Regions from separate parts of the Streptomyces sp. NPDC058001 genome, predicted to be linked through region 1. Evidence: riboswitches for the same ligand, from Rfam matches in the RefSeq annotation. Region 1 holds a riboswitch; each other region holds the start of a gene.
What was found. Region 1 has a riboswitch for cobalamin ahead of ACFVT5_RS31165 (ribonucleoside-diphosphate reductase subunit alpha). Riboswitches for the same ligand answer to the same signal wherever they lie in the genome.
Positions count from the first base shown of each region.

Region 2: linked by a shared signal. The riboswitch ahead of ACFVT5_RS12125 (ABC transporter substrate-binding protein) and the one ahead of ACFVT5_RS31165 (ribonucleoside-diphosphate reductase subunit alpha) in region 1 are both predicted to bind cobalamin.
Region 3: linked by a shared signal. The riboswitch ahead of ACFVT5_RS23070 (cobalamin biosynthesis protein) and the one ahead of ACFVT5_RS31165 (ribonucleoside-diphosphate reductase subunit alpha) in region 1 are both predicted to bind cobalamin.

Region 1 covers NZ_JBHVQT010000013.1:237,344-247,314, forward strand. Annotated here, with positions in the region: gene ACFVT5_RS31140 (extracellular solute-binding protein) at 1-187, opposite strand, end outside; gene ACFVT5_RS31145 (GntR family transcriptional regulator) at 471-1,247, shown strand; gene ACFVT5_RS31150 (carbon starvation CstA family protein) at 1,421-3,553, shown strand; gene ACFVT5_RS31155 (YbdD/YjiX family protein) at 3,553-3,753, shown strand; gene ACFVT5_RS31160 (hypothetical protein) at 3,782-4,579, opposite strand; cobalamin riboswitch at 4,643-4,812, shown strand; gene ACFVT5_RS31165 (ribonucleoside-diphosphate reductase subunit alpha) at 4,948-7,335, shown strand; gene ACFVT5_RS31170 (ribonucleotide-diphosphate reductase subunit beta) at 7,335-8,363, shown strand; gene ACFVT5_RS31175 (hypothetical protein) at 8,375-8,539, opposite strand; gene ACFVT5_RS31180 (helix-turn-helix domain-containing protein) at 8,633-9,604, shown strand; gene ACFVT5_RS31185 (cytochrome P450) at 9,669-9,971, opposite strand, start outside.
Region 2 covers NZ_JBHVQT010000004.1:517,376-527,346, reverse strand. Annotated here, with positions in the region: gene ACFVT5_RS12160 (ABC transporter ATP-binding protein) at 1-341, opposite strand, end outside; tRNA gene ACFVT5_RS12155 (tRNA-Thr) at 560-636, shown strand; gene ACFVT5_RS12150 (DUF2637 domain-containing protein) at 810-1,286, shown strand; gene ACFVT5_RS12145 (hypothetical protein) at 1,345-1,509, opposite strand; gene ACFVT5_RS12140 (hypothetical protein) at 1,832-2,401, shown strand; gene ACFVT5_RS12135 (GlxA family transcriptional regulator) at 2,302-3,372, opposite strand; gene ACFVT5_RS12130 (APC family permease) at 3,823-6,072, opposite strand; cobalamin riboswitch at 6,250-6,377, shown strand; gene ACFVT5_RS12125 (ABC transporter substrate-binding protein) at 6,634-7,650, shown strand; gene ACFVT5_RS12120 (FecCD family ABC transporter permease) at 7,710-8,777, shown strand; gene ACFVT5_RS12115 (ABC transporter ATP-binding protein) at 8,774-9,559, shown strand; gene ACFVT5_RS12110 (GNAT family N-acetyltransferase) at 9,556-9,840, opposite strand; gene ACFVT5_RS12105 (DNA-binding protein) at 9,870-9,971, shown strand, end outside.
Region 3 covers NZ_JBHVQT010000009.1:67,393-77,363, forward strand. Annotated here, with positions in the region: gene ACFVT5_RS23045 (alpha/beta hydrolase family protein) at 1-351, opposite strand, end outside; gene ACFVT5_RS23050 (class II aldolase/adducin family protein) at 431-1,114, opposite strand; gene ACFVT5_RS23055 (lysozyme) at 1,228-1,971, shown strand; gene ACFVT5_RS23060 (anion permease) at 2,195-3,484, shown strand; gene ACFVT5_RS23065 (hypothetical protein) at 3,498-3,770, shown strand; cobalamin riboswitch at 3,939-4,064, shown strand; gene ACFVT5_RS23070 (cobalamin biosynthesis protein) at 4,222-5,187, shown strand; gene ACFVT5_RS23075 (cobyric acid synthase) at 5,184-6,857, shown strand; gene cobN (cobaltochelatase subunit CobN) at 6,854-9,971, shown strand, end outside.

The sequences.
Region 1 (9,971 bases):
CGGTGAGGTCCTTGGTCCAGTTGGGCGGCGTGGAACCGTCCATGGCCCAGACGGTCAGGGTCTGGCCCTTGAAGCCGTCCGCCCCGGCCTTCTTGTCCTTGGTGTCACCGCTGTCGTCCCCACCGCACGCCGCGATCGAGAACAACATTCCCGCGACGCCGATGGCCGCAATGAGCTTGCGCTTCACGTCACCCTCCTCAGGATGCCTGCATCCCCCCACCCACAGCGACGCTTACGACGAGAAACTGCCCGTGGGACTGGGACCTGGTCTTTAATGGTGTAGACCAGTACCCGGAGCTTGGCCTAGACCTTTAGGGGTGTCAAGGGTGTATAAGAAGGGCTGTCACGTCCGTTATCGGACCGACACCTGAGGGCGCGAGGCTCCCTCAGTTCGCGCCGTGCCACGATGTGAGCCGCGACAGACGGAGGAGCCGGTGACGGCAGCAGCACAGGAGCCGGGAAGGCGGACGATGGCCGGCGAGACGACCGAGGTGGGCACGTCCGCGACGGCGGACGCGGCGACAGCGGGCCGCACCGCGCGCGTACCCAAGTACTACCGGCTCAAGCGGCATTTGCTCGACATGACCGAAACTCTGCCCCCGGGCACACCTGTACCACCCGAGCGCACCCTCGCCGCCGAATTCGACACTTCGCGTACGACGGTCCGTCAGGCGCTTCAGGAACTGGTCGTCGAGGGCCGGCTCGAACGCATCCAGGGCAAGGGCACCTTCGTTGCCAAGCCGAAGGTGTCCCAGGCACTCCAACTCACCTCGTACACCGAGGACATGAGGGCCCAGGGCCTGGAGCCGACCTCGCAACTCCTGGACATCGGGTACATCACGGCCGACGACACCCTGGCCGGGCTGCTCGACATCTCGGCGGGCGGGCGGGTGCTGCGGATCGAGCGGCTGCGCCTGGCCAGCGGGGAGCCGATGGCGATCGAGACCACCCATCTCTCGGCGAAGCGCTTCCCCGCGCTGCGCCGCTCGCTGGTCAAGTACACCTCGCTCTACACGGCCCTCGCCGAGGTGTACGACGTGCATCTCGCGGAGGCCGAGGAGACCATCGAGACCTCGCTCGCGACCCCGCGCGAGGCGGGTCTGCTCGGTACGGACGTGGGGCTGCCGATGCTGATGCTGTCGCGGCACTCGCTGGACGGCGAGGACCGCCCGGTGGAGTGGGTGCGGTCGGTGTACCGCGGCGACCGGTACAAGTTCGTGGCCCGACTGAAGCGGCCCACGGACTGACCGACCGACTGACCGACCCGATGACCGGCTGACCGGCTGACCGGCTGACCGGCTGACCGGAGGGTGTCCGCCAACCGGCCTTTCGCCACGGCCGGTTCGGTGCGCGGTGTGGCGCGGGTCCTCTTCCTGTCCTACGGTCCTTCCGTCTCATCTTGGACGGGAGGACCCCCACCGTGCGTAGCACTTCTCCCCGGACCGTCGTCGTCTGGATACTCGTCGCCCTGGTCGGTGCCACCGGCTGGGCCGTCCTCGCCCTCTCCCGGGGCGAGGACGTGTCGGCGGCCTGGATGGTGGCGGCGGCACTCGGCTCGTACGCCATCGCCTACCGCTTCTACGCGAAGTTCATCGCGCGCCGCGTTCTGAAGGTCGACCGAACCCGGGCGACGCCCGCCGAACGGCTCGACAACGGCATCGACTTCCACCCCACCGACCGGCGCGTCCTGCTCGGTCATCACTTCGCCGCCATCGCGGGCGCGGGACCACTGGTCGGACCCGTACTCGCCGCACAGATGGGGTACTTGCCCGGCACCATCTGGATCGTCGCGGGGGTGATCTTCGCGGGAGCCGTGCAGGACATGGTCGTCCTGTTCTGCTCGACCCGGCGCGACGGGCGTTCCCTGGGCCAGATGGCCCGTGAGGAGATCGGCCCGTTCGGCGGCGCCGCCGCGCTGCTCGCCGCCTTCGCCATCATGATCATCCTGCTCGGGGTACTGGCCCTGGTGATCGTGAACGCGCTCGCCGAGTCGCCCTGGGGCACCTTCTCCATCGCGATGACCGTACCGATCGCCCTGCTGATGGGCTTCTATCTGCGGGTGCTGCGCCCCGGCCGGGTCAGCGAGGTCTCGCTGATCGGTATCGCGCTGCTGCTCCTGGCGCTCGTCGCGGGCCGCTGGGTCGCCGAGTCGTCCTGGGCCGAGGCGTTCACACTGGCCCCGTCCACGCTGGTGATCTGCCTGGTGGTGTACGGGTTCGTCGCCTCGGTACTGCCCGTGTGGATGCTGCTGGCGCCGCGCGACTACCTCTCCACCTTCATGAAGATCGGCACGATCGCGCTGCTCGCGCTCGGTGTGGTCTTCTCGCTGCCGACGCTGAAGATGGACGCGGTCACGGAGTTCGCCTCGCGCGGTGACGGCCCGGTCTTCGCGGGCTCGCTGTTCCCGTTCGTCTTCATCACCATCGCCTGCGGCGCCCTGTCGGGCTTCCACGCGCTGATCTCCTCGGGCACCACACCGAAGATGATCCAGAAGGAGTCCCAGATCCGGATGATCGGATACGGGTCGATGCTGATGGAGTCATCGGTGGCCGTGATGGCCCTGATCGCGGCCTGCATCATCGACCCCGGGCTGTACTTCGCGATGAACGCGCCGGCCGGGGTCATCGGCGACTCGGTGCAGTCCGCGTCGCAGGCGGTCGCCGGGTTCGGCTACACGATCTCGCCGGAGGACCTGGCCGCCGCCGCCAAGGCCGTCGAGGAAGAGTCGCTGCTGTCCCGCACCGGCGGTGCCCCGACGCTCGCGGTCGGCGTCTCGGAGATCTTCTCGAAGGTGACCGGGGACGGACTGCGGGCGTTCTGGTACCACTTCGCGATCATGTTCGAGGCGCTCTTCATCCTGACCGCCCTGGACGCCGGTACGCGCGTGGGCCGCTTCATGCTCCAGGACATGCTCGGCAATGTGTACAAGCCGTTCCGCAACATAAGCTGGAAGCCGGGGCTCGTCCTGACCAGCGCGATCGTGGTGGCGCTGTGGGGCTACTTCCTCTGGGTCGGCGTGCACGAGCCGCTGGGCGGGATCAACCAGCTCTTCCCGGTCTTCGGTATCGCCAACCAGCTCCTCGCGGCCGTCGCGCTCGCCGTCTGCACGACCCTCCTGGTGAAGTCCGGTCGGCTCAAGTGGGCCTGGGTGACCGGGGTTCCGCTGATCTGGGACGCGACGGTGACGCTCACCGCGAGCTGGCAGAAGGTGTTCTCCAGCGATCCGCGGGTGGGCTTCTTCCAGCAGCGCGCGAACTACCAGGACGGCATCGACGCGGGCAAGGTCCTGCCGCCCGCCAAGACCATGGACGACATGCACACGGTGGTCACCAACTCCACCGTGGACGGCGTCCTCACGGCCGCCCTCGCGCTGCTCATCGTGATCGTGATCGCCGACGCGGCATGGGTCTGCGTCCGGCACATCCGTAACCCTGAGGCGAGCCGGCTCAGCGAGACACCGTACGTCGAGTCCAAGCTGGTCGCCCCGGACGGCCTGTTCGCCACTCCCCAGGAGAAGTTGGAGCTGGCGGCGGAAGCGGAGCGGGTGCCGTGATGCTGGTGCGCGGAGTGCGGGTACTGCGCTGGATGCGGTGGTACGTACGGGAGTTGACGGACGAGTCAGCGTACGACCGGTATGTCGCACACGTACGGAAAGACCATCCGGACGCGCCCGCGCCGTCCCGGCGAACCTTCGAACGGGAGCGGACGGACCGTCAGGAGGCGGACCCCCGACAGGGGTTCCGCTGCTGCTGACCGCACCCCGGCGGCGCGTGGGAAGTCGTCACCCGGTACCCGGTGGCGCGGGCATGTCGTACAAGCGCTGTGCGACGCGCCGCGCCACCAGGGCCGCCCAGCGCTTCGCCTTCTCCTCGCCGGTGGCCTCGCCGACGCCGAGCAGCACCGTGCCGACCCGGGCCCACACCGTGTACCGGGGCCCGGTGCCGTCGGTGCCCAGGGTCTCCTCGCGGACCAGGATCGCCTCGTCGCCCAGTCCGCCCAGCCGCCGCACCTCGTGCCGCACGGGCGTGGCGGCCCCGTTCGAGTCGGCGTCGTACGCCGCGCAGTACGCGTACAGGTCGTACTGGAGCCGCAGATAGCGTCCGGCGTCCCGCACGGGCATCGAGATCAGCCGCTGGATCACCAGCGCATCGGGCGCCGCACCCGGCTCCCCCGCGTCCTCGGGCCGCGCCCAGGCGACGGCCGCGTCACGCGCGCTGCTCCCCCGGTACTCCGGCAACTCCTCGCGGTACGCGGTGATCCGGGGCCCGGGGTGCTGCTGGGCGCACTCCGACCAGACGCCGGGCCGGTATGCGGGGTTCGCGTCGAACCAGCCCTCGCGGGGGCCGTCGTCGTACGCCTTCAGGCCCCGGGCGAACTCCGCTCGCGGGACGAGCGCGCCGGCCAACTCCGTGTCCGTGAAGACGCGTTCCGGGTCGGCGGAAGCGTCCGCTCCGGGGGCGGTGCCGGCAGCCGCGCCGGGCGTCGTCCGTGCCGCCCCGGCGCCTCCCACGGGCCGCTCGCCGCCCCCGCAGGCCGCCGCCGTCATGGACAGTGCGAGCGCCGCCACAAGGGCCGCCACGGGCCGTCTCCGTGCCCCCACAGGCCCTCCCCACGCCGTCAGTTCCTGGCCTCCGGGACTCTATCCGACACAACATGTGGGGGTGCTTCCCGGACCCGGCACAAGATGTATGCTCATGCTCGCTGTCGCCGCAGGGGAATCCGGTGCAAGTCCGGAACTGTCCCGCAACGGTGTACTGGTCCGCATTCGCGCACCCGTGAGTCCGATGACCTGCCGACGGCGTACCCGGTCCGACCGGTCCGGGTACCGACATGACGTCCGGGCCCCGAGGAATGGGTCGGTGGACGCGGCGCGCCGCCGCACGCGGCCACGTCCGCGTGCCCCGCTCCCCCGTCCGAGGCCCAGAGCCGAGCGAGGGAGAGCTTCACGTGACCATCGCGCCAGCCGATCCGGCCTCAGTGACCGTTCCGGTGAATGCGACTGTTCCGGCGGACGACGGTCCCGGTGCCGCGCTGCTGCGCACCCTGACCGCCCTGACGGCCGACCTTCCCGGCGCCGACCCGGGACGCGTCGCCGCCGCCGCGCTCCGGGGACGCTCCGCCCGCGCGGACCGTGCCGAACTGCGGGAGCTGGCGACCGAGTCGGCCGCCGGTCTCATCTCCGAGGACCCGGTCTACTCCCGGCTCGCCGCCCGGCTGCTCACCATCGGCATCGCCGAGGAAGCCGCGTCGCAGGGCGTGCGCTCCTTCTCGGACTCGGTCGCGACCGGTCACCGCGAGGGCCTGATCGCGGACCGCACGGCCGCGTTCGTCACCCTGCACGCGAAGCGTCTCGACGCGCTGATCGACGTCCACGCGGACGACCGCTTCGGCTACTTCGGGCTGCGCACCCTGCACAGCCGCTATCTGCTGCGGCACCCGATCACCCGGAAGGTGGTCGAGACCCCGCAGCACTTCATGCTGCGCGTCGCGTCCGGACTCGCCGAGGACGACAGCGCCCGCGCGGTGGACGAGGTCGCCGCGCTCTACGGTCTGATGAGCCGCCTCGACTACCTTCCCTCCTCCCCCACGCTCTTCAACTCCGGTACCCGCCACCCGCAGATGTCGTCCTGCTATCTCCTGGACTCCCCCCTGGACGAGCTGGACTCCATCTACGACCGCTACCACCAGGTGGCCCGCCTGTCGAAGCACGCGGGCGGTATCGGCCTCTCCTACTCCCGGGTGCGCGCCCGGGGTTCGCTGATCCGCGGCACCAACGGCCACTCCAACGGCATCGTCCCGTTCCTGAAAACCCTCGACGCCTCCGTGGCCGCCGTGAACCAGGGCGGCCGGCGCAAGGGCGCGGCGGCGGTCTACCTGGAGACCTGGCACTCCGACATCGAGGAGTTCCTCGAACTGCGGGACAACACCGGCGAGGACGCCCGGCGCACCCACAATCTCAACCTCGCGCACTGGATCCCCGACGAGTTCATGCGCCGGGTCGCCGCCGACGCCCCCTGGTCGCTGTTCTCGCCGGCCGACGTGCCCGAACTGGTCGACCTGTGGGGCGACGCGTTCGACACCGCGTACAAAGCCGCCGAAGCCGCGGGCCTGGCGAGGAAGACGATCCCCGCGCGGGACCTGTACGGCCGGATGATGCGCACCCTCGCGCAGACCGGCAACGGCTGGATGACCTTCAAGGACGCCGCCAACCGCACCGCGAACCAGACCGCCGAGCCCGGCCACACCGTGCACTCCTCGAATCTGTGCACGGAGATCCTTGAGGTCACCGACGACGGCGAGACGGCCGTCTGCAACCTCGGCTCGGTCAACCTGGGCGCGTTCGTCACGCCGGGCTCCGGCGACGGCATCGACTGGGAGCGCCTGGACGACGCGGTACGGACCGCCGTGACCTTCCTGGACCGGGTCGTGGACATCAACTACTACCCGACCGAGCAGGCCGGCCGTTCCAACGCCAAGTGGCGCCCGGTGGGCCTCGGCGCGATGGGCCTCCAGGACGTCTTCTTCCGCCTGCGGCTGCCCTTCGACTCGGCCGCCGCCCGCGCCCTGTCCACCCGGATCGCCGAGCGGATCATGCTCGCCGCGTACGAGGCGTCGGCGGACCTCGCCGAGCGGAGCGGCCCCCTCCCTGCCTGGGAGAAGACACGCACCGCGCGCGGGGTGCTGCACCCCGACCACTACGGTGCCGAACTGACCTGGCCCGAGCGCTGGACGGCCCTGCGGGAACGTATCGCCACGACCGGGATGCGTAATTCACTGCTCCTCGCCATCGCGCCGACCGCGACCATCGCGTCCATCGCCGGGGTGTACGAGTGCATTGAGCCGCAGGTCTCCAACCTCTTCAAGCGCGAGACGCTGAGCGGGGAGTTCCTCCAGGTCAACGCCTATCTGGTGGAGGACCTGAAGCGGCTCGGGGTGTGGGACGCGCGCACCCGTGAGGCGCTGCGCGACGCCAGCGGCTCGGTCCAGGGCTTCGCGTGGATCCCCGCCGACGTCAGGGAGCTGTACCGCACGGCGTGGGAGATCCCGCAGCGCGGCCTCATCGACATGGCGGCGGACCGCACCCCGTTCCTCGACCAGTCGCAGTCCCTGAACCTGTTCCTTCAGACGCCGACCATCGGGAAGCTCAGCTCGATGTACGCGTACGCGTGGCAGCGGGGGCTGAAGACGACGTACTACCTGCGGTCGCGCCCGGCGACCCGGATCGCCCGCGCCGCCCAGGCCACCGCCCCCATCCCCGTACAGCAGCCGGCGCCCGACGCGGACGCGGTCGCCTGCTCCCTGGAGAACCCCGAGTCCTGCGAGGCATGCCAGTAATGACCACCGCTTCTGAACCCGCCGCCGAGAAGAACCTGCTGGACCCGGGGTTCGAGCTGACGCTCCGGCCCATGCGGTACCCGGACTTCTACGAGCGCTACCGGGACGCGATCAAGAACACCTGGACCGTCGAGGAGGTCGACCTCCACTCGGACGTCGCCGACCTCGCGAAGCTGTCGCCCGGTGAGCAGCACATGATCGGACGCCTGGTCGCCTTCTTCGCGACGGGCGACTCGATCGTGGCGAACAACCTGGTGCTCACGCTGTACAAGCACATCAACTCCCCCGAGGCGCGGCTGTACCTGAGCCGGCAGTTGTTCGAGGAGGCCGTGCACGTCCAGTTCTATCTGACGCTCCTGGACACCTATCTGCCCGACCCGGACGACCGGACGGCGGCCTTCGCGGCGGTCGAGAACATCCCGTCGATCCGTGAGAAGGCCGAGTTCTGCTTCAAGTGGATGGACTCGGTCGAGAAGCTGGACCAGCTGGAGTCCCGCTCCGACCGGCGCCGGTTCCTGCTCAACCTGATCTGCTTCGCGGCCTGCATCGAGGGCCTGTTCTTCTACGGGGCCTTCGCGTACGTCTACTGGTTCCGCTCGCGCGGGCTGCTGCACGGTCTGGCGACGGGCACCAACTGGGTGTTCCGTGACGAGACGATGCACATGTCGTTCGCGTTCGAGGTGGTCGACACCGTACGCAAGGAGGAGCCGGACCTCTTCGACGACCGGCTCCAGGAGCAGGTCACCGCGATGCTCAAGGAGGCGGTCGAGGCCGAGTTGCAGTTCGGCCGCGACCTGTGCGGCGAGGGACTGCCGGGCATGAACACCGAGTCGATGCGGCAGTACCTGGAGTGCGTCGCCGACCAGCGGTTGCAGCGGCTCGGGTTCGCCCCGGTGTACGGCTCGCAGAACCCGTTCTCGTTCATGGAACTCCAGGGTGTCCAGGAGCTGACGAACTTCTTCGAGCGACGCCCGTCCGCGTACCAGGTGGCGGTGGAGGGCTCGGTGTCGTTCGACGACGAGTTCTAGGCCGCCGGAGGTTACGCGGCCAGGTGGAGGGAGCGGTCCGGTGCTTCGGTGCCGGACCGTTCCGCCCCTCGGAGCTGGCGGTCGATCCGGCGTTCGTGCAGGAAGCCGTAGGCGGAGGGCGCGAGCAGGAGGAGGAAGACGGCGCCGACGGTCAGGTAGTCCAGGAGTGCGTTCATGCCGCTACTGTGCCGCGATCCCGACCCCACCGGCAGTGGCAGAATTGTCATACACCCTCGATTTACTGCCACCGCTGCGGCAGACTGTCCGGCATGCTGAAAAACGTGGTCGCGGTCCTGCTCGACGGGGTGCATCCCTTCGAACTCGGCGTGGTGTGCGAGGTGTTCGGCCTCGACCGCAGTGACCAGGGACTGCCGGTGTACGACTTCGCGGTGGCGTCGGCCGAGGGCCCGGTCCTGTCGACGCACGCCGGGTTCAGCCTGCATGTGCCGCACGGCCTCGAACGCCTGGAGACGGCCGACCTGATCGCGGTCACCCCGGCGGGTACGGACACCGCCCGTACGTATCCCCCGGAGCTGCTCGACGCGCTGCGCCGGGCGACCGAGCGGGGCGCGCGGGTGATGTCGGTGTGCTCCGGCGTCTTCGTACTCGGCGCCGCCGGACTCCTCGACGGCCGGCGCTGCGCCGTGCACTGGCGGCACGCGGACGAACTCGCCGTACGGCATCCGCGCGCCCGGGTGGAACGCGATGTGCTGTACGTGGACGAGGGCACCGTCATCACCTCGGCGGGGTCGGCCGCCGGGATCGACTCGTGCCTGCACATCATCCGGCAGGAGCACGGGTCCGAGGTGGCCAACGCGCTCGCCCGGCGGATGGTGGTGCCGCCGCACCGGGACGGCGGGCAGGCCCAGTACATCGAGCGTCCGGTGCCGGACGGGCCGTGCGACACCGTCGGCGAGGTCCTGGCCTGGATGGGGCGGCATCTCGACCGGGCGGTCACGGTGGAGGAGCTGGCGGAGCGGGCCCACATGGCGCCACGGACGTTCGCGCGGCGATTCCAGCAGGAGACCGGGACGACGCCGTACCGCTGGCTGCTGCGCCAACGGGTGCTGCTGGCACAGGAGTTGCTGGAGGGCACCGACGACACGGTGGACTCGATCGCCGGCCGCTCGGGATTCGGCAACGCCGCGACGTTGCGTCACCACTTTCTCCGGGTACTGAACACGACCCCGCACGCGTACCGCCGCACGTTCCGGGGTCCGAGCGCTCTGACCGCCCACTGAGCCCGTCACCCATTCCACCGGACCCAACCACTGCGGCGAGGGTCCGGCGGAATCAGCGACGGGCTCAGGCCGGACCGGCCCCCGGGACCTCTGCCCGAGCCTCTGCCCGGAGCCGCAGCCTCTTTGGCTGAAGCGTGATGCCTATCCGAGGGGTCGAGTCGGTTTCCGGCAGTACCCGCAGCCGCCAGCGCCGCGTCACCGTCGTCAGGATGATCGCCATCTCCGCGAGACTGAAGTGGTCACCGGGACACTTGCGGTTACCGACGCTGAACGGCATCATCGCCGACTGCCCCACGTCACCTGCCCGTTCGGGCATCCAGCGGTCCGGATCGAAGTCCAGATGCCGCACGAATGAACGTGGATCCCG
Region 2 (9,971 bases), on a different contig from region 1:
TGGCGGATCTCGGCCTTGTTGACGCCGGCGATCTTCAGGGCGAAGCCCATGTTGTCGGCGACGGTCATGTGCGGGTACAGCGCGTAGTTCTGGAACACCATCGCGATGTCCCGGTCCTTCGGCGGGAGGTGCGTGACGTCGCGCTCACCGATGCGGATGGCGCCGGCGTTGACGTCCTCCAGGCCGGCCAGCATGCGGAGCGAGGTCGACTTGCCGCAACCGGACGGGCCGACCAGGACGAGGAACTCGCCGTCCTCGATCTCGATTTCCAGGCCGTCGACGGCGGGCTTTTCGGAGCCCGGGTAGATCCGGGTCGCCTTGTCGAACGAGACAGTTGCCATGGCTGTGAAGCCCCCTTCACCGGCAGGAACGTGCCGGACGATCCGAGTAAAGAAGGTGAGCCACCGCGGGGTGTTCCGCAGTGGTGTAGTCCACCTGGGTGGACCGACTCTGGACGCTACCTGGCGTTCACCCGATCTGTCAGTAGCCGGGACCCTGTGAACTTCGACGTAATTCCCGTCGGGACCGCTCCCGGCTCTGGGTACACTGCTCGGGCAACGCCTCCTTAGCTCAGCTGGTCAGAGCGCCGCTCTTGTAAAGCGAAGGTCGTCGGTTCGAATCCGACAGGGGGCTCCAACTGCGTGGACAACTCGTGGGCAGGCCCGTGAGCTGGTGGTTTCGGCGACGGTTCGGCTGCCGAAGCCCCGCCGCAGGGGCGGTGATCCACAGTGACCGCGCCCAGAAAGTCCGATGTGGGCGTTTTTCGGGCTGTTGGTCTTGAGCAATGGGTGCGGCGAGGCTGTGCCCTGGTGGTCGCGTCTGTGGCCGCGTACGCCTCCTACATCCATCAGCGAGCCTTCGCCTTTCAGGGCGGGGCCGACGGCACCAGCGCCACGCTGTGGCCGCTGTCCGTCGACGGTCTGCTGCTGCTCGCGACGGTCGGCCTGCTGAAGCCCGCCCATCAGACCGGCCGCCGGACGCGGAGCATGGTCTGGATGGCGTTCTTGCTGGGCATCCAGCGGCGGCGGGCCGAGGGAGGTACGCCGACGGGTGCGGAACTCGACCGGGCGGCGGGCACCAATAACTACGGGCGCGGTCCTTGCTCGCTGGCGACGGACAGGTCGAATCCAGCCCTCCCGGAGCTAGTTGCGATGACCTCTCCGCCACGCCTTCAACGCCGTGGTCTGCCATTCGAGGAACGGCCATGGCCCTTCCATGCCCGTTGTCCCCTCGCCACCGGGAGTACCCCGTCCGGGCAGCTACGCGGGGTGGCACCGTGCAGTTGATGTCCGCCACCAGCGTCCTGAGCGGGCGGCGCGAGGCGTTCCGTGAAGGGGTGCGGAGTCAGACCAGAGTGTCCGTGCGGCCTACGCATGCGAGCGCGTACGCGGCGTCGAGCAGTTCGACCATGAGGTCGTGCTGACCGAACGTCCCTGAGATACCGAGGATATCGGGGGTGTCGTCGGTGATCCGTCCGATCAGGCTGGACAAGGTCGTGCCGAGCTGCATGTCGGCGAGGGAGACCTCCCCCCAGGGGTTCCAAGACAGCTGTCGCGCTGTCGTTGGGGTGGAGCGACGGGGCCACGAGTTGCCGCACTGGTCCGCGTGGCGACGCCAACACCAGCACCGGGCGACCGACGCACACCGCCACTGGAACAACGTCGCCTCCGCCGCGACGACGTGACGAGACCAGCGTGATCAAGAACCGCAACTGCTGTGTCCGTGCGGCTGGACGCCGCGTACGGGTCTGGCTGACAGCTTTCCCAGGATTCCGGACCGCTGATCGGTGTGGACTCGACGCGGCGGCCGCGTGGCGGGCACGGTCGTCGGCATGACAACTGCGAAACCCGTGGCCGCGACTGCTGAAGCACGCGGCCGACACGCTGTCCTGTACCGCTGGCCGAGTGCGCTCGGGCTGGCGGCCGCTGTCTTCCAGCTCGCCACCGGCGTTCAGCGGGAATCGGTGGCGATCGTGCTGTGCGTGGCCACGCTCTGCTACCTCGGCGCGGCGGCGTTGAACCGGCCGTGGATGGCCTGGGCCGGAGTCGCCGGCGGCTCTGCAGTGGTCGTCGTCAGCGAACTGGCCGGCCTGGTGTGGTGGGGCGGTGTCGGGATCGCGGCCCTGACGCTCGTTGTCGTCGGCCTGGTCACACGCGTGTCCCGCCCTGCTCTCACCGCGCAGACCGTCGCCCTGCTCGGGTACGGCTGCCTAGCGGTGGCCGCGCTCTTCCTTGCGCCACGGCTCGGACTGGCGCTGGCCGGGCTGGTGCTGGTGGCGCACGCCGCATGGGATCTGCTCCACTACCTGCGCAATGAGGTGGTGCCCAAGTCGTTGGCCGAGTTCTGCATGCTGCTGGACGTGCCGTTGGGGTTTGGCGCCGTTGTGGTGGCGGTGGCCTGACCGACCGGCTTGCTCACCTGGGAGGCCCGATAGTGCGAGGGCGTGACGCCGTACCGGGCCACGAAAGCCTGGCGCAGCGTCTCGGCGGACGTGAAGCCGCAGCGGGCGGCGATCCGAGCCAGGGACAGCCGGCTCGACGCGAGGAGACGCGCGGCGGCTTCGGTCCGCGCGAGACGCACATAGCGGGCCGGGGTCTGCCCCGTGTGGGCGAGGAAGAGACGGGTGAGGTGGCGTTCGCTCACGCCGACGCGGGTGGCGAGCGCGGTGATCCGCAGGTCGGCGTCCGGCGCGTTGCGTATCATCGCCGCCACCTCGCGTATCAGGTCGTTGGCTGGGGCCGGAGCGGCGACAAACATACTCATCTGTGCCTGGTTTCCCGGTCGTTGGAGGTATGTGACCAGGCCACGTGCCACTTGGCGGGCCAGCTCCCCGCCGTGGTCCTCCTCGATGAACGCCAACGCCAGGTCCAGCGCGCTGCTGACCCCGGCCGCCGTTGTCACGCGGCCGTCGCGGATGTAAATGGGCGCCGGGTCCACGCGGACCGCGGGATAGCTGGCGGCAAGCAGGTCGGCGAACAGCCAGTGCGTGGTGGCGCGACGACCGTCGAGCAGTCCGGCCGCGGCGAGTACCGAGGCGCCCGTGCACACCGACGCGACACGTCGGGCCACATGCGCCAGCCGGCGGACATGCGCGACCAGTCCGCTGTTCGCAGCGGCCGCCTCGTGCCCCTCACCGCCCGACACGACGACCGTGTCCACCGGTCCGCGAAGCCGCTCAAGGGCGCCTTGCGCCTGCAGTGTCAGTCCGGACTGGCAGCCGATCGGCCGACCTGCCGGTGTCACCACACGCACCCGATAGGCCGGCGTGGCTCCAGCTCGGTTCGCATAGTCGAACGCCGTGGTCAGGCAGGCGATGTCGAGCAGCTCTGCGCCGGGATAGCCGACGACGACCACGGCTGTGTGCTCGTCCATGCGATGACCGTACTGCGACCGACCAAGCCGCGACCACGGAGTCGGGAGATGTTGCTGCGGCTGGTTGACCACCGCGGTCGGATGATCACCGAACCGTAAGATCACGAACTACAGCTGCCGTGACTGTAAAGCCCAGAAGTTCAGGCCCGGTGCCGAATGCCGTCCGCAGCGCCGCTACGCAGTCCTGCCGTGGCCACCCCGGGATTGCGGACTCCCACCCGCGGTACGTGCGCTCGGAGACCTCGAAACGACCGTCACCCGGGGCTGCGCGGCCGGCGCGGCTTACTTCCGCGGCGCCTTTCCCCTGGGTCAGCCATCCCCGTTCAAGCCCGGCCGCCCGTATCCGCTCATTGATCATCACGCCGCCTTCCCCGGTATGCGAAGAGTCCACAGCTAGTAGCGACGGGGATGGGATCACCCATCAGCTACGCACGCCTACTCACCGAACGCCTACACATGGAACGGCACCGTCGTGATCACGATTTTCGGGACCGGGCGCAGGGACCGGCGCAGGCGGGTGGCGGTGCGGCTGTGGAGGAGTTGGTGGCGGCGGTGGCGGGTGACGAGTTCCGGGAGGATCACCGTGAGGGTGAGGTCGGGGTGCTGGCGGTGCAGGGCCTCGATGTAGTGGACGAGGGGGGCGACGGTCGCCCGGTAGGGGGAGACCACGATCTCCAGGGGGAGGTGGTCGCCCCACAACGTCCAGTACGCGCGCACCCGTTCGGCCTCCTCGGGCGTGAGGCTGATGTGGAGGGCGAGTACCGGTTGCCGGAGTGACGCCGCGTAGGCGAGGGCGCGCATGCCCGCCAGGTCGAGGGTCGCGAGGGCGACGACCGACAGGTTCCGGATCTCCTCGGGCGACTCCTCGTTCTCACCGTTGTCCCCCTTGTCTCCCTTGTCCCCGCCCTTCTCGGTTCCCTCCGGAGGCTCGTCATGGCGCACCGGTACGCAAGGCGGGCCCTCCGCGCCGGGTGCCGGCAGTTCCACCGTGTGCGGGCGCAGCCGCAACGCCTCCCGGACCGTCGCGTAATGGTGGCGGATCCGCAGCGTCACCAGCAGGAAGAGGCCGACGGCGACGATCGCCACCCACGCGCCCGAGGTGAACTTGCTGATACCCGCGGTGATGAACACCACGGCCGACAGGAGACCCCCCACCGCGTTGAAGCACATGCTCTTGCGCCAGTGCCGGTCCCGCAGCCGCCACCAGTGCACGACCATCCCGGCCTGCGAGAGCGTGAAGGCGAGGAAGACGCCGACCGCGTACAGCGGGATCAGCGCCCCCGTCTGCCCGTTGAACGCCACGAAGACCAGGGCGGCGGCCAGCGACAGGACGATGATGCCGTTGCTGTAGGCGAGGCGGTCGCCCAGGCGCATGAAGGTCCGGGGCGCGTAGTCGTCCCGCGCCAGGAGGGACAGTACGCGCGGGAAGTCGTTGTACGCCGTGTTCGCGGCGAGGAGCAGCACGGCCGCGGTGGCCGCCTGCACGAAGACGTACATCCAGCCGGATCCGAAGCTGAGGTGCGCCAGTTGGGAGAGGATCGTCTCCTTGCCGCTGGGCACCACACCGGTGAGATGGATGACGACGATGATCCCGGCGAACATCGCGATGAGCAGCCCGACCATCCAGGTCAGCGTCGTACGGGCCTGCCGCCACTCGACGGGCTTGAACGCCGGTACCGCGTTGGAGATCGCCTCGATACCGGTCATCGCGGTGGCGCCGGACGAGAAGGCCCGCATGATCAGGAACAGCGTCGCGCCCTCGGTGGCTGTGACCGCCGGGGTCGGCTGCGGCCGGAAGTCAGTCCCCGCCGAGTCGACGAGCCCGGCCACGATGAGCGCGAACATCGCGACGATGAACGCGTACGTCGGCGCGGCGAACAGCGCGCCCGCCTGCCGGATACCGCGCAGATTGCCCGCGAGCAGAACGACGATCACGACGACGCCGATGAGCACCGTGTCCGAGGCCAGCGAGGGAATCGCCGAGGTGATGGCCGCCACGCCCGAGGCGATCGACACCGCGACGGTCAGCACGTAGTCGGTCATCAGACCCGCCGCGGCGACCAGACCGGCCACCGGGCCCAGATTGTCGCCGGCCACGATGTACGAGCCACCGCCGTGCGGGTACGCGCGGATCGTCTGCCGGTACGACAGGCCGACCGCCAGCATCAGGAACACGATCGCGGCGGAGATCGGGAACGAGTACGCGAGCCCCGCCGTGCCCGCGAGCACGAGGACCGCGAGCATCGCCTCGGGACCGTACGCGACCGACGACAGCGCGTCGGCGGACAGCACGGGCAGCGCGACGAGCTTGCGCATCCGCTCGGACACCAGGGCGGAACTCTTCAGCGGTGTACCGAGGAGGATCCGCCGGCTCCACGCCCCGGCGCGCCCCAGCCGCCCGGCGGGCGGCTCCTCCTCCTCGTCGATCTGCTCGCCCGGCATACGCGCCCCCAAGGGCGTCAGGGCCACCAGACGTCCGAACCGGGCGGGTTGGAGCTGCGCCCGCGGCGGGAACTTCCCCAGGTCGGGGTCCACGGGCAGCGCGCGACGCCATGTCTCGGGCGGCGCGGACACCTCACCCCACTCGCGGCCCACCTGGCGCAGGGCGCGTTGCTGTTCCTCGTCCAGTTCCAGCAGTCGCGCGGCGGGTCCGGGCGGCCCCGCCGACGCCGCGTCCCGACCTCCGGATGTTTCGGTCACGAGCGGCAGTGTGGTCGATCAAGGTCACGCGGGCGTCCTGACATGCCGTAGGCCGGACCGGGAGCCGGGAGCCGGGAGCCGGGAGCCGGGAGCCGGGAGCCGGGAGCCGGGAGCCATGGCCGGATGACGGGGCGTGTGCGCCGGGTGCGATGATGCTCGGCGACAAGGCGACGGCGGACGAGGAAGCCGGTGTGAATCCGGCGCGGTCCCGCCACTGTGATCGGCGAGCGAGTCCCATACGAGGCCACTGCCCGGAAACGGGTGGGAAGGCCGGGACGAGCCTCGACCCGAGAGCCAGGAGACTCACGCGGTCGCCACCTCGATGAACCCAGGGCGGATTTCCCTGGAGGAGGGTGGTTCGGCATGCCTGCTAGGCAACCCGGGGACGGGACCGCCGACAGACCGATCGCCGCGAAACCGATCGCCGCGAAACCGCCGGGGCCATTGGTGCCCGTGCCCGTGCCAGTGCCCCTGCTTGTGCCCGTGCCGTGTGGCCCGCCCTTCGTCCAGGGACGCGCGATGACCGCCGGAACCCCCCTCCGCCCTGAGAGGAACCGTCCCATGACGACGGGCATACGCTCGCTCTCCCTGCCCCGGCGCCTGCGCCTGCCGCTCCCCCTGCTCCTGGCCTCGGTCCTGCTGGCATCCGGCTGCGGCGGAAGCGCCGGGGAGAAATCCGGCGACGCGGAGGGACCGGCCGTGAAGGGCTTCCCGGTCACCGTCTCCAACTGCGGTGTGAAGACGACGTACGAGCGACCGCCCCGGCGCGCGGTCTCGCTGAACCAGCACGCGACCGAGGTGATGCTCGCCCTCGGTCTGGAGAAGTCGGTGATCGGTACGGGCTATCTCGACGACGCGGTCCTCCCCGCGTACCGACCCGCGTACGACAAGATCAAGGTGCTCGCCAAGGAGTACCCGTCCTACGAGGCGCTGCTCGCCGCCGAACCCGACTTCGTGTACGGCGGTTTCGCGTCCACCTTCGACGAGAAGGAGGGGCGCAGCCGGGACACGTTCACCAAGGCGGGGATCAACACCCGGCTGAATGGGGAGAGTTGTGCGTCCGGGGCCGTGACGATGTCCATGGTGGACAAGGAGATCCGGGATGTCGCCAAGGTTTTCGGCGTCCCGGAGCGGGCCGAGCGGCAGGTGAAGGCGCTGCACACCACGCTGGACGGAGTCGACGGCCGCCTCGACGGCGTGGATCCGGTCAAGCTCTTCGTGTACGACAGCGGCGACAAGACCGCCTTCACCGCGGGCGGTACGGGCATCGGCAACGCCATGATCGAGCGGGCCGGCGCGACGAACCTCTTCGCCGACGTCGACAAGGCGTTCGGTGATGTGTCGTTCGAGCAGGTGGCCGATCGGGCGCCGGACGTCATCCTCATCTATGACTACGGTGACCAGACCGTCGAGCAGAAGAAGAAGTTCCTGCTCACCAACCCGGCGTTGCGGGATGTGCCCGCGATCAAGAACGAGCGGTTCGCGGTGCTGCCCCTGTCGTCCACCGTGCTGGGCGTACGGGTACCCGCGGCGGTGGAGTCGCTGGCCCGGCAACTCCATCCGGAACGCTTCCGGTGACCGGAGCGAGCGAGACGACCGGAGTGGGGGAGACGACCGGGGCGGCCGGGACGACCGAGGTGCCGGTACCCATACCCGTACCGGCTTCGGCACCCACGTACCGCCGTCGTCGGATTCCCTACCCCCTGGTCCTGGCCGGGCTCGGTGCCCTCGTGCTGGTCGCGGCGACCTTCGGTATCGCGGCCGGTTCGATCGGCATTCCGGCGGGGGACGTCTGGGGCATCCTGCTCCACCAGGTCCATCCCGGTCTGGTCGAACCGACCTGGTCGGCGGCGCGCGAGACCATCGTCACGGATGTCCGGCTGCCCCGCGTGCTGCTCTGCGCGGTGGTCGGGGCGGGTCTTTCGGTGGCCGGTATGGCGTTGCAGGCGCTGGTCCGCAATCCGCTCGCCGACCCGATGCTGCTTGGCGTGTCCTCCGGCGCGAGCGTCGGCGCGGTTCTCGTCCTGGTCTTCAACCTGACGCTGTTCGGTGCGTTCTCGCTGCCGATCGCCGCCTTCTGCGGTGCGCTGGCGGCGCTGATCGCGGTGTACTTCCTCGCCCGTTCCGGCGGCCGGATGACCACCGTACGGCTTGTGTTGGCGGGCGTGGCCATGGCCGAGGTGCTGTCGGCGGTGGCCAGCTTCCTCATCGTCACCTCGAACGATCCGCACAAGACGCAGTCGGCGCTCCGCTGGATGCTCGGCGGGGTGGCCGGCACCACCTGGACGATGGTGTGGATTCCGGCGGGCGCGGTGCTGCTCGGCACCGCCGTACTGCTGGGTGTCTGCCGCCCGTTGAATCTGCTGCTCGCGGGGGAGGAGGCGGCCACGGCGCTGGGCCTGGACGTGCACCGCTTCCGGGCCGCGCTGTTCACGCTGGTCGCGCTGATGATCGGCACGATCGTCGCGGTCAGCGGCCAGATCGGTTTCGTCGGCCTGATCATGCCGCATGTCGTACGGCTCCTGGTGGGCGCCGACCATCGCCGTGCGCTGCCGGCCGCCGCACTGCTGGGCGCCGCGTTCCTGATCGCCGCCGATCTGGCCGCGCGCACGCTGATGAGGCCCGAGGAGATTCCCGTAGGCATTCTCACGGCGCTGGTCGGCGGCCCGTTCTTCCTCTGGCTGATGCGCGGGAGGTCGGTATGACGGACTCACTCGAACCCGGCACGCTGGACATCGACGCCGTCTCGGTGGTCGTCGACGGCCGGCCCCTCGTCCACGAGGTGTCCTTGGCGGTGGCTCCGGGCGAGGTGGTCGGTCTGGTCGGTCCGAACGGCGCCGGCAAATCCACCCTCCTGCGGACGGTGTACCGCGCGCTGCGCCCCACGTACGGGCGGGTCCTCGTGGACGGCGCCGATGTCTGGCGGACGCCCGGCAAACGCCTGGCCCGGCGACTGGCCGCCGTACCGCAGGACCACGCGGGCGACTTCGAACTCACCGTGTACGAGGTGGTCGCCATGGGCCGTACCCCGCACAAACGCCCCTTCGAGGGCGACGACTCCGACGACCGCGCCCTCGTCACGGCCGCGCTGACGGAACTCGACGCCGCCCACCTCGCGGACGCGCCCTTCGACCGGCTGTCGGGCGGTGAGAAGCAACGCGTCCTGATCGCCCGCGCGCTTGCCCAGCGGGCCGGGACGATGGTCCTTGACGAGCCGACCAACCACCTTGATCTGCGGCACCAGTTGGACGCGCTCCGGCTCGTCCGCCGCCTCGGTGTCACGGCCGTCGTCGCGCTGCACGACCTCAATCTCGCCGCGACGTTCTGCGACCGGCTCTGTGTCCTGGACGCCGGCCGGGTGGTCACCATGGGCACTCCCGCGGAGGTCCTGACCCCCGCGCTGCTGTCGGAGGTGTACCGGGTCGAGGCGGACATCACCGCGCACCCGCGCACGGGTGTGCCCCAGGTGACGCTGCTCTCCGGCTAGCGATCCGTCCGGAGCGGGCGGCGGTAGCGGAGTTTGTTGAGGGGGGCTCCGCCGGTGGTGTCGATGACGGCCGTGCCGTCCGCGTGCCAGCCGGCGGCCTCGTAGAAGCGCCGGGCGCGTTCATTGCGTTCCAGGACCCAGAGGGTGGCGTGCGGGTACGCGGCCTCTTCGAGCGCCGTCAACACGGCTCCCATCAGCTGCCGTCCGACGCCGGTGCCCCAATTACCGGGCAGGGCGTAGAGCGTACTTTGAACAGATTGTTCAACATAATTCGTTGACATCGGTTCGTGTGCAGCCGCATTCTTGTCCCATGGAAGCCATCGATCCCTTCACGCCCCCGAGGCCCGAACAGGCGCGTGCGCAGCGTGTGTACGCGGCTCTGTTCCGGATCGCCGAGCGGCACGCGGCCACC
Region 3 (9,971 bases), on a different contig from region 1:
CTTCGCGCCGGGTTCGAGGGTGCCGTGTGTGACGCGTTCGAGCCGGCGTACGACAGTGTCCGCGGTGTCCGCCGCGTCGGCGACCACCGGGCCCACGACGGCGTGCACGCCGTCGCCCGAGAGGCCGTAGCGGCCGGGACGCAGGGAGGCGAGGGAGCGGGTGAGGGTGACCCGGCCCGGACGGGTGGCGTGCACCGTGAGGCGGGGCTCGGTGGGGAGGGGGCGGCCGGGGGGTGCCTTGAGTGCCGCGTCGCTGGCGTAGCGGCCCACGGCGATGGCGGCGCCGCCGAGGGCTGCCGCCCCCACTGCCGTGAGGGCCGCGGTGGCTGCGGTTGCTTTGGCTGGACCCACCTGTCCAGTTTCCGACTGGTTCGGTCCCTATGCCACTCCGGTGGCGGAGGAGAACACCGGCGTGCGGCCCGACCGAGCACTAGCCCTTCTGCCCGTAGCCCCTCAGCTTCTCCCGCACCTCCGCCACCTCGACTTCCGTCAAGAGGGACGGGGTGTGGTGGGGAACCGCCGCGGCCTTCAGCCAGACCTCGCACATCCACTCCAGTTGCGCCGTGCGGTCGTACGCCTGGCTGAGTGAGTCACCGTAGGTGAGGGTGCCGTGGTTCTGGAGGAGGCAGCCGGTGCGGTCGGCCAGGGCGGTGAGCAGGTGCGCGGCCAGGTCGTCCGAGCCGTACAGCGCGTACGGCGCGACGCGGACCGGGCCGCCGAGCGCCGCGGCCATGTAGTGGATCAGCGGCAGTTCGGGGACCAGGGTCGAGACGGCGGTGGCGTGCACGGCGTGGGTGTGGACGACGGCCCGCGCGGAGGTCGTGCGGTAGATCGCGAGGTGCATCGGCAGTTCGCTGGTCGGGACGAGATCGCCGAGCACCCGTTCGCCGTCGAGTCCGACGCCGAGCACGTCGCCGGGGGTGAGCCGGTCGTAGGGCACCCCGCTGGGCGTCACGAGGACGGTGTCGCCGACCCGTACCGACACATTGCCCGAGGTGCCGACGACCAGGCCCTCGGTCACCGTTCTGCGGGCCGTCGCGACGAGGTCGCCCCAGGCCCGCGCCACCGCATCGCTCACCGCTTCGTCCGCCGCTTCGTCCGCCGTACGCGCCATGCCGGGAAAAGTACCGGGCCAGGGGGCCGAACGGGCGTATCTGCGGGGACACGCGCGTCCGTGACGTCCCCTTCGGGCAGGCATGCACGTTCTCCACTACCTCCGGGGGATTCATGGCGTGTGACCGCACTTCGACCCTTCGCCGGCTCCGCGCGCTCGCGGTGTCCCTGGCGACGCTCACCTTCGGGGGCACGGCCCTCGCGGGCGTACCGGTCTCGGCGGCGGACAAACCCAAGGGGCACGACGTCTCGTCGCATCAGAAGAACGTGAACTGGCCGGCGGCCCACGACAAGGGCGCGCGATTCGTCTACGTCAAGGCGACCGAGGCCACGAGTTATCGCAACCCGTACTTCGGGCAGCAGTACGACGGCGCGCGGGACGCGGGTCTGGTGCGCGGGGCGTACCACTTCGCGCTCCCCGACCGGTCGTCCGGCTCGGCACAGGCCGCGTACTTCGTGCGCAACGGCGGCGACTGGCGCGCGGACGGCTGGACGCTGCCACCGGCGCTCGACATCGAGCACAACCCGTACAACTCGAAGAATTGCTACGGCCTCAGCGCGTCCCGGATGGTCGCGTGGATCCGGTCCTTCAGCGACGAGGTCGACCGCCTCACCGGCCGACGGCCCGTCATCTACACGACGACGAACTGGTGGAACGAGTGCACCGGTGCCAGTCGTGCCTTCGCCTCGGACCACGCGCTCTGGGTGGCGCGCTACAGCTCGTCGCCCGGCACCCTGCCCGCCGGCTGGGGCTACTGGACCTTCTGGCAGTACGACAACGGGAGGGGCAGCCTGCCGGGTGACCAGAATCTCTTCAACGGGTCGATGGCGCAGTTGAGGAAGTTCGCGCAGGGGTAGCGCGGACCGTCCCGGCGGGGCGCGGAGGGCACGGAACCCGGCATTCGGGCGGCACGGGGCGTCGGGTTCCGGAAGCCGGGGCGTACGCGGGTCGACGGGCGGGCGTACACGGAATACCGTCACACCGGACGGAGACACCACAGCGCCCTATTGAGTTCATCTTCCGTTCACTCAGGTTGCCTACGTTCCAACCGCCACTGACGTCCAACAGAAGCCTGGGTAAATGGAAAACATCACGCTTCTCCTCGGGATCGTGATCGTCACCGCTCTCGTGTTCGATTTCACGAACGGTTTCCACGACACAGCCAACGCGATGGCGACGACCATCTCGACCGGCGCTCTGAAGCCCAAGACGGCGGTGGCCATGTCCGCCGTGCTGAATCTCGTCGGTGCCTTCCTCTCCGTGGAGGTCGCCAAGACGATCTCCGGCGGGATCATCAGCGAAGAGGGCATGCGGACCGAAGTGATCTTCGCGGCGCTCGTCGGCGCCATCCTCTGGAATCTGCTGACCTGGCTCGTGGGGCTGCCGTCCAGCTCCTCGCACGCCCTGTTCGGCGGTCTGATCGGCGCGGCCGTCATGTCGGCCGGCTGGTCGTCCGTGAACGGTTCGACGGTCGTCACCAAGGTACTGCTGCCCGCCATCGCCGCGCCCCTGGTGGCCGGTCTCGCGGCGATGCTCGCCACCCGGCTGACGTACCGCATCGGCCGCCGCGCCGACGAGCGGGCGACGGCCAAGGGCTACCGCGCCGGACAGATCGCGTCGGCGGGCCTCGTCTCGCTGGCGCACGGCACCAACGACGCGCAGAAGACCATGGGCATCATCACGCTCGCCCTGGTCACCGGCGGTGTCCTCGTGCCGGGCTCCAACCCGCCGGTCTGGGTCATCACCTCCGCCGGTGTCGCCATCGCGCTCGGCACCTACCTCGGCGGCTGGCGCATCATCCGCACCATGGGCAAGGGCCTCACCGATCTCGCGCCGCCGCAGGGTTTCGCCGCCCAGACCAGCGCCGCGACGGTCATCCTGGCCTCCTCGCACCTGGGCTTCTCGCTCTCCACCACCCAGTCCTGCTCCGGCGCCGTGATGGGCGCGGGACTCGGCCGCAAGGGCGGTGTGGTCCGCTGGTCCACCGCCACCCGGATGTTCGTCGCCTGGGGCCTGACCCTGCCGGCCGCCGGACTGGTCGGCGCGGGCGCCGAGTTGCTCACCAAGCAGGGCACCTGGGGCGTCGTCGTCACCGGCGCGCTCCTGATCATCGGCTCGGCCGTGATCTGGACGCTGTCCCGCCGCCAGCCGGTCACCCACGACAACGTCAACGATGTCGACGGTGAGCCCGCGGGCCTGGTCACCCCGACCGTCGCCACCGTGACGCCGCCCCGGGTGGGCGACCACGCCGCCCCGGAGCCGGCCGCCGAAGCGAGCGCCGACGGACCGTCGGACGAGGAACTCAAGACGACCATCCCGGCCGGGAACGGCCCTTCCGCTGAGCCCGCGCCGCGGGCCGCCACGGTGTGAGGAACCATCAGCCATGAAGATCGACTGGGCAGCTCTCGGCTCCGTGTTCGGCGTCAGCCTCGTGGTGACGGTGGCCCTGGTGGGCCTGTTCACGCTCGGCATCGTCGGACTCTCGCAGCGCGGTCCGGCCCCGGCGGCGGGCGGTGAGGCCGCGGCGGCCGACGCCACCACGCCTCAGGGGACGCCCGCGCGCGGCGGTGGCGCGACGGCGGTCGCCGCAGCGTACGCGTGCTTCGCGCTGTGCGCGGCGGCCGTCGGATACGGCATCTATCTGATCGTCGCCTGACAGCGACAACAACGCAGGACTTACTCCATGTGGGGTGCGGGACATGTGTGATGTCCCGCACCCCACTCGCGCGTGTGGGGCTTCGCACACTCTCCCTTCGCAGGTCAACTGTGAGTTGACGGGTGTTCGCGGGGCGTGGTGGACTGCCGGGGCCATCACGGCGGCAGGAGAGGAAACCGGTGCGAATCCGGTGCGGTCCCGCCACTGTTACCGGGGAGCGCTCCCCCACCGAACGTCACGGCCCGCGAGGGCTGGAAGACCGGGGGAGCCGCGGATCCGGGAGCCAGGAGACTCTCGCCGTCGTGTCCGTCGAACCAGGGCGCGGACCCTGAGTGAGGACATAGCGCGATGCCGGGCTGCCCGTCTCCCCTGCCCTTCGGCCCCCTCGACCCCTTGATGCCGGTCGCACCCCCCGTACCCGTCTCCCGAGGCGTCTCGGCGGGCTGAACCCATGCGTGCCGAGCGAGTCTTCGCTTACGGCGCCACCGCCGGTCTGCTCGGCGATCTGATCCTCGGCGATCCCCGCCGAGGTCATCCGGTCGCCGTGTTCGGCCGGGCCGCCGGCGCCGTCGAACAGTTCCTGTGGCGTGACCATCGCGCGTGGGGCGCCCTGTACACGGCGGTGTGCGCCGGTGGCGCGGTGGGCGCCGCCGCGCTGGCGTCCCGTGCGGTACGGACGTCTCCGGCCGCGTCGGTCGCGCTGACCGCCGCCGCCACCTGGTCGGTGCTCGGCGGGACGACCCTGGGCCGGGAGGCACGGGCGATCGGCGGGGCACTGGCCGCCGGGGACATCGAGGCAGCCCGGGAGCGGCTGCCCCATCTGTGCGGGCGCGACCCGCGGGCACTGGACGGTCCCGGGATCGCGCGGGCCGTCGTGGAGTCCGTCGCCGAGAACACCTCCGACGCCGTCGTGGGCGCGCTGGTGTGGGGCGCCGTCGGTGGCGTGCCCGGTCTGGTCGGATTCCGTGCCGTCAACACGCTGGACGCGATGGTGGGTCACAAGTCGCCCCGCCACTGGCGGTTCGGGTGGGCGTCGGCGCGACTGGACGACGTCGTGGGCGCTCCGGGTGCCCGCCTGACGGCCGCGCTCGCGGTGCTCGCCGGAGGTGACCCGGGCGGCGCCACGCGCGCGTGGCGTGCCGACGCGGGACGGCACCCGAGCCCCAACGCCGGCCCCGTGGAGGCGTCGTTCGCGGGCGCCCTGGGCGTACGGCTGGGGGGAACCCTCTCCTACGGGGGCCGGGTCGAGCACCGGCCCGTGCTCAACGGCGGGGGACGCGCCGTCGAGGTGTCGGACATCGATCGGGCGGTACGGCTGTCGCGGCGGGTCGGCGGGCTCGCGCTCGGCGTGGCCGTGGCCGGACGGCTGGTGTGGGCACGTGCGGCGAGACGCACGCGCGCGGGGGGACGGTCATGAGCGGGAGCACAGGCGCCGGCGGCGCGCGCAGGGGTGGGGGGCTGCTGGTCGCCGGGACCACCTCCGACGCCGGGAAGAGTGTCGTGACCGCCGGGATCTGCCGGTGGCTGGCGCGGCAAGGGGTCAAGGTCGCGCCGTTCAAGGGGCAGAACATGTCCCTGAATTCGTTCGTCACGCGCGAGGGCGCCGAGATCGGCCGGGCCCAGGCGATGCAGGCACAGGCAGCGCGGGTCGAACCGACCGCGCTGATGAACCCGGTGCTGCTCAAACCGGGCAGCGACCGCAGCAGCCAGGTCGTGCTGCTCGGCAAGCCGGTGGGCGAGTTGAGCGCGCGCGGCTTCTTCGGCCGGCCGGGAGGGCCCGGGGATCTCGCGGGGCCGCCCGGTGCGGATGGGCAACCCGGTACGGAAGGACTTCCCCGCGCAGAAGGGCTCCCCCGCACGGAAGGGCTGCGCGGTGGTCGGCGAGAGGCCCTGCTCGACACCGTCGTGGACTGCCTGGAGCAGTTGCGGCGCAGCCATGACGCCGTGATCTGCGAAGGGGCGGGCAGTCCCGCCGAGATCAACCTGCGGCGCACGGACATCGTGAACATGGGCGTCGCACGGGCCGCCCGGCTGCCGGTCCTGGTGGTCGGCGACATCGACCGAGGCGGCGTCTTCGCGTCCTTCTTCGGTACGACGGCCCTGCTGGCGCCGGAGGACCAGGAGTTGCTGGCCGGGTACCTGGTCAACAAGTTCCGCGGTGACGTGTCGCTCCTCGAACCGGGCCTGGAGATGCTCCGGGGCCTCACCGGGCGTGCCACGTACGGCGTGCTCCCCTACCGGCACGGCCTGGGCATCGACGAGGAGGACGGACTGCGGGTCTCCCTGCGCGGCACGGTCCGTGAGTCCGTGGTCGCGCCCCCGCTCGGCGACGACGTGCTGCGGATCGCCGTGTGCGCGGTGCCCCTGATGTCCAACTTCACCGATGTCGACGCGCTGGCCGCCGAGCCGGGCGTCGTGGTGCGTTTCGTGGACCGGCCGGAGGAACTCGCCGACGCGGATCTCGTGATCGTTCCTGGAACCCGGGGCACGGTACGGGCGTTGGAGTGGATGAGAGAACGGGGGCTTGCGGGGGCGCTGGGGAGAAGGGCCGCCGAGGGGCGTCCGGTGCTGGGGATCTGCGGCGGATTCCAGCTCCTGGGCGAGCACATCGAGGACGAGGTCGAGTCACGCGCGGGCGCCGTGGACGGCCTGGGGCTACTGCCGGTGCGGGTCCGGTTCGCCCGCGAGAAGACCCTCACCCGCCCGTCCGGACGGGCCCTGGGCGAGCGCGTGGAGGGATACGAGATCCATCACGGCGTGGCCGACGTGCGGGGCGGCGACGTCTTCCTGACCGACGACCGGGGACGCCCCCTGGACGGCTGCCGCTCGGGCGCCGTGTGGGGCACCCACTGGCACGGGTCGCTGGAGTCCGACGGCTTCCGGCGCGCCTTCCTGCGCGAGATCGCGGCCACCGCGGGCCGCCGCTTCGTGCCGTCGCCCGACACGTCGTTCGGGGCGCTGCGCGAGGAGCAGTTGGACCTGCTCGGCGATCTGATCGAGGAACACGCGGATACGGAAGCGCTGCTGCGGCTCATCGAGTCGGGCGCTCCGTCGGGACTGCCTTTCATTCCACCGGGAGCGCCATGAGCACCGTGCTGTTGTTGTCCACCGCCGACACCGACCTGCTGGCGGCCCGTGCCTCCGGCGCGCCGTACCGGATCGGCAACCCGACCCGGGTCGACGTGGCCGCCGAACTGCCCGCGCTCGTGGCGGGCGCCGACATCGCCGTGGTCCGGCTGCTCGGCGGCAAGCGGGCCTGGGAGGACGGGCTCGCGGCGCTCAGGGCGTCCGGAATCCCGACGGTGCTGCTCGGCGGCGAGGCGGTACCGGACGCGGAGTTGATGGCCGAGTCGACGGTGCACGCGGGCGCGGTCGCCGAGGCGTTGCGGTATCTCGTGGAGGGCGGCCCCGGCAATCTCGTGGAGCTGTCCCGGTTCCTGCTCCAGGACGTGCTGCGCGCCGGACCCGGTGGCGGGGCGGGCGAGGGTTCCGTACGGCACAGCGCGGAGCCGCGCGTGATGCCCGCGTACGGCGTACGCGGGCCGCGCGCGCGTGTGGAGGGCCGCCCGACGGTGGGCGTGCTGTTCTACCGGGCGCACGAACTGTCCGGGAACACCGAGTTCGTGGACACCCTGTGCGAGGCGATCGAGGAGCGCGGGGCCAACGCCCTGCCGGTGTACTGCGGTTCGCTGCGCGGCGCGGACCCCGCGCTGTACGACCTGCTCGGGCGGGCCGACGCGCTGATCGCGACGGTGCTCGCGGCGGGCGGCACGCACGCGTCGGACGCGTCGGCGGGCGGCGACGAGGAGGCGTGGGACATCGGCGCGCTCGCCGACCTGGACCTGCCCGTGCTCCAGGGCCTGTGTCTGACCTCGTCGCGCGCCGCGTGGCAGGCGTCGGACGCGGCGCTGTCCCCGATGGACGCGGCGATGCAGGTGGCCATCCCGGAGTTCGACGGACGGCTGATCACGGTGCCGTTCTCGTTCAAGGAACAGGGCCCCGACGACGTACCGGTGTACCGGGCCGATCCGGAGCGGGCCCGGCGGGTCGCCGGAATCGCCGTGCGCCACGCGCGACTTCGGCACAAGCCGCAGGCCGAGAAGCGGATCGCGGTCGTCTTCACGGCATACCCGACGAAGCACTCACGCGTGGGCAACGCCGTGGGGCTCGACACGCCGGCCTCCGCCGTCCGTGTCCTCGACGCGCTGCGCGCCGCCGGGTACGGCGTGGAGGGATATCCGGACCAGGGCGACGAGTTGATCCACCGGCTCATCGCGGCGGGCGGCCACGATGTGGAGTGGCTGACCGAGGACCAGTTGGCGGCGGCCCCCGCGCGCGTGCCGCTCGCGGACTACCGCGCGTGGTTCGACACGCTCGACCCTCAGCTACGGGACGGCATGGTGGAGGCTTGGGGCGAGCCACCGGGCGGGCTGTACGTCGACGGCGACGACATCGTCCTCGCGTCACTGCGCTTCGGAAACGTGGTGGTGATGATCCAGCCGCCGCGCGGCTTCGGCGAGAACCCGATCGCGATCTACCACGACCCCGACATGCCCCCGTCGCATCACTACATGGCCGCGTACCGCTGGCTGGAGAACGCCCAGCGGGACGGCGGCTTCGGCGCGGACGCGGTCGTGCACATGGGCAAGCACGGCACCATGGAGTGGCTGCCCGGCAAGGGCCTCGGCCTGTCGCGGGGGTGCGCGCCGGACGCGGTGCTCGGCGAACTGCCGCTGATCTACCCGTTCATCGTCAACGACCCGGGCGAGGGCACCCAGGCCAAGCGCCGGGGGCACGCCACGGTGGTCGACCATCTGGTGCCGCCGATGGCCCGCGCGGACACCTACGGCGATCTGGCGAAGCTGGAGCAACTGCTCGACGAGTACGCCCTGGTGAGCGATCTCGACCCGGCGAAGGCACCGGCGGTGCGCGCGCAGATCTGGACCCTCGTCAAGGCCGCCGAACTCCATCACGACCTGCATGTGGACGAGCAGCCCGACGACGGCGACTTCGACGGGTTCGTGATGCACATCGACGGCTATCTGTGCGAGATCAAGGACGTCCAGATCCGCGACGGGCTGCACATCCTCGGCGGCGGCCCGGTCGGTGAGCCGCGCGTGAACCTGGTCCTGGCGGTACTGCGGGCCGCCCAGGTGTGGGGCGGCCGGGCCAACGCGCTGCCGGGACTGCGGGCGTCGCTCGCCGAGCACTTCGGGCTGGTCGAGAAGGACCTGCTCGGCGAGCCGGGAGCGCCCGTGAAGGTGCCGGTGGAGCTGACGGACCTGGTGCCGGGCCCGTCCCGGACCGGTGCCGACGCGATCGACCTCCTGGAGCAGGTGTGCCGGCGGCTCGCGGAGGGCATGGAGGAGCGCGGCTGGGAGGTGTCGGCGGTGCCCGCGCTGGTGCGTGAGGCGGTGCGCACGGAGGTCGCGGACGCGGTGGCGGTGCTGGAGTTCGCGTGCCGTGAGGTGGTGCCCCGGCTGGCCAGGACCACCGACGAGATCGGGCACATCCTGCGCGCGCTGAACGGGGGTTATGTGCCGGCGGGTCCCTCGGGCTCCCCCACGCGCGGGCTGGTGAACGTGCTGCCGACCGGCCGCAACTTCTACTCGGTCGACCCCAAGGCGATCCCGTCCCGGCTGTCCTGGGACGTCGGCCAGGCCCTCGCGGACTCGCTGGTGGCCCGCTATCTCAGCGACACGGGCGACTATCCGAAGTCGGTCGGCCTGACCGTCTGGGGCACCTCGGCGATGCGTACCCAGGGCGACGACATCGCGGAGATCCTGGCGCTGCTCGGCTGCCGTCCCGTCTGGGACGACGCCTCACGCCGGGTCACCGGCTTCGAGATCGTGCCCCTCGCCGAACTGGACCGGCCCCGTATCGACGTGACGGTCCGTATCTCGGGCTTCTTCCGGGACGCGTTCCCGCATGTGGTCGGCCTCATCGACGACGCGGTACGCGCGGTGGCCGAGCTGGACGAACCCGCCGATCGCAACCATGTGAAGGCGCACGCCGACGAGGACACCGCCACGCACGGCGACCGGCGCCGCGCCACGTCCCGCATCTTCGGCTCCAAGCCGGGCGCGTACGGGGCGGGCCTGCTCCCCCTGATCGACGCCCGCAACTGGCGCTCGGACGAGGACCTGGCCGAGGTGTACGCGGTGTGGGGCGGCTACGCGTACGGGCGAGGGCTCGACGGGC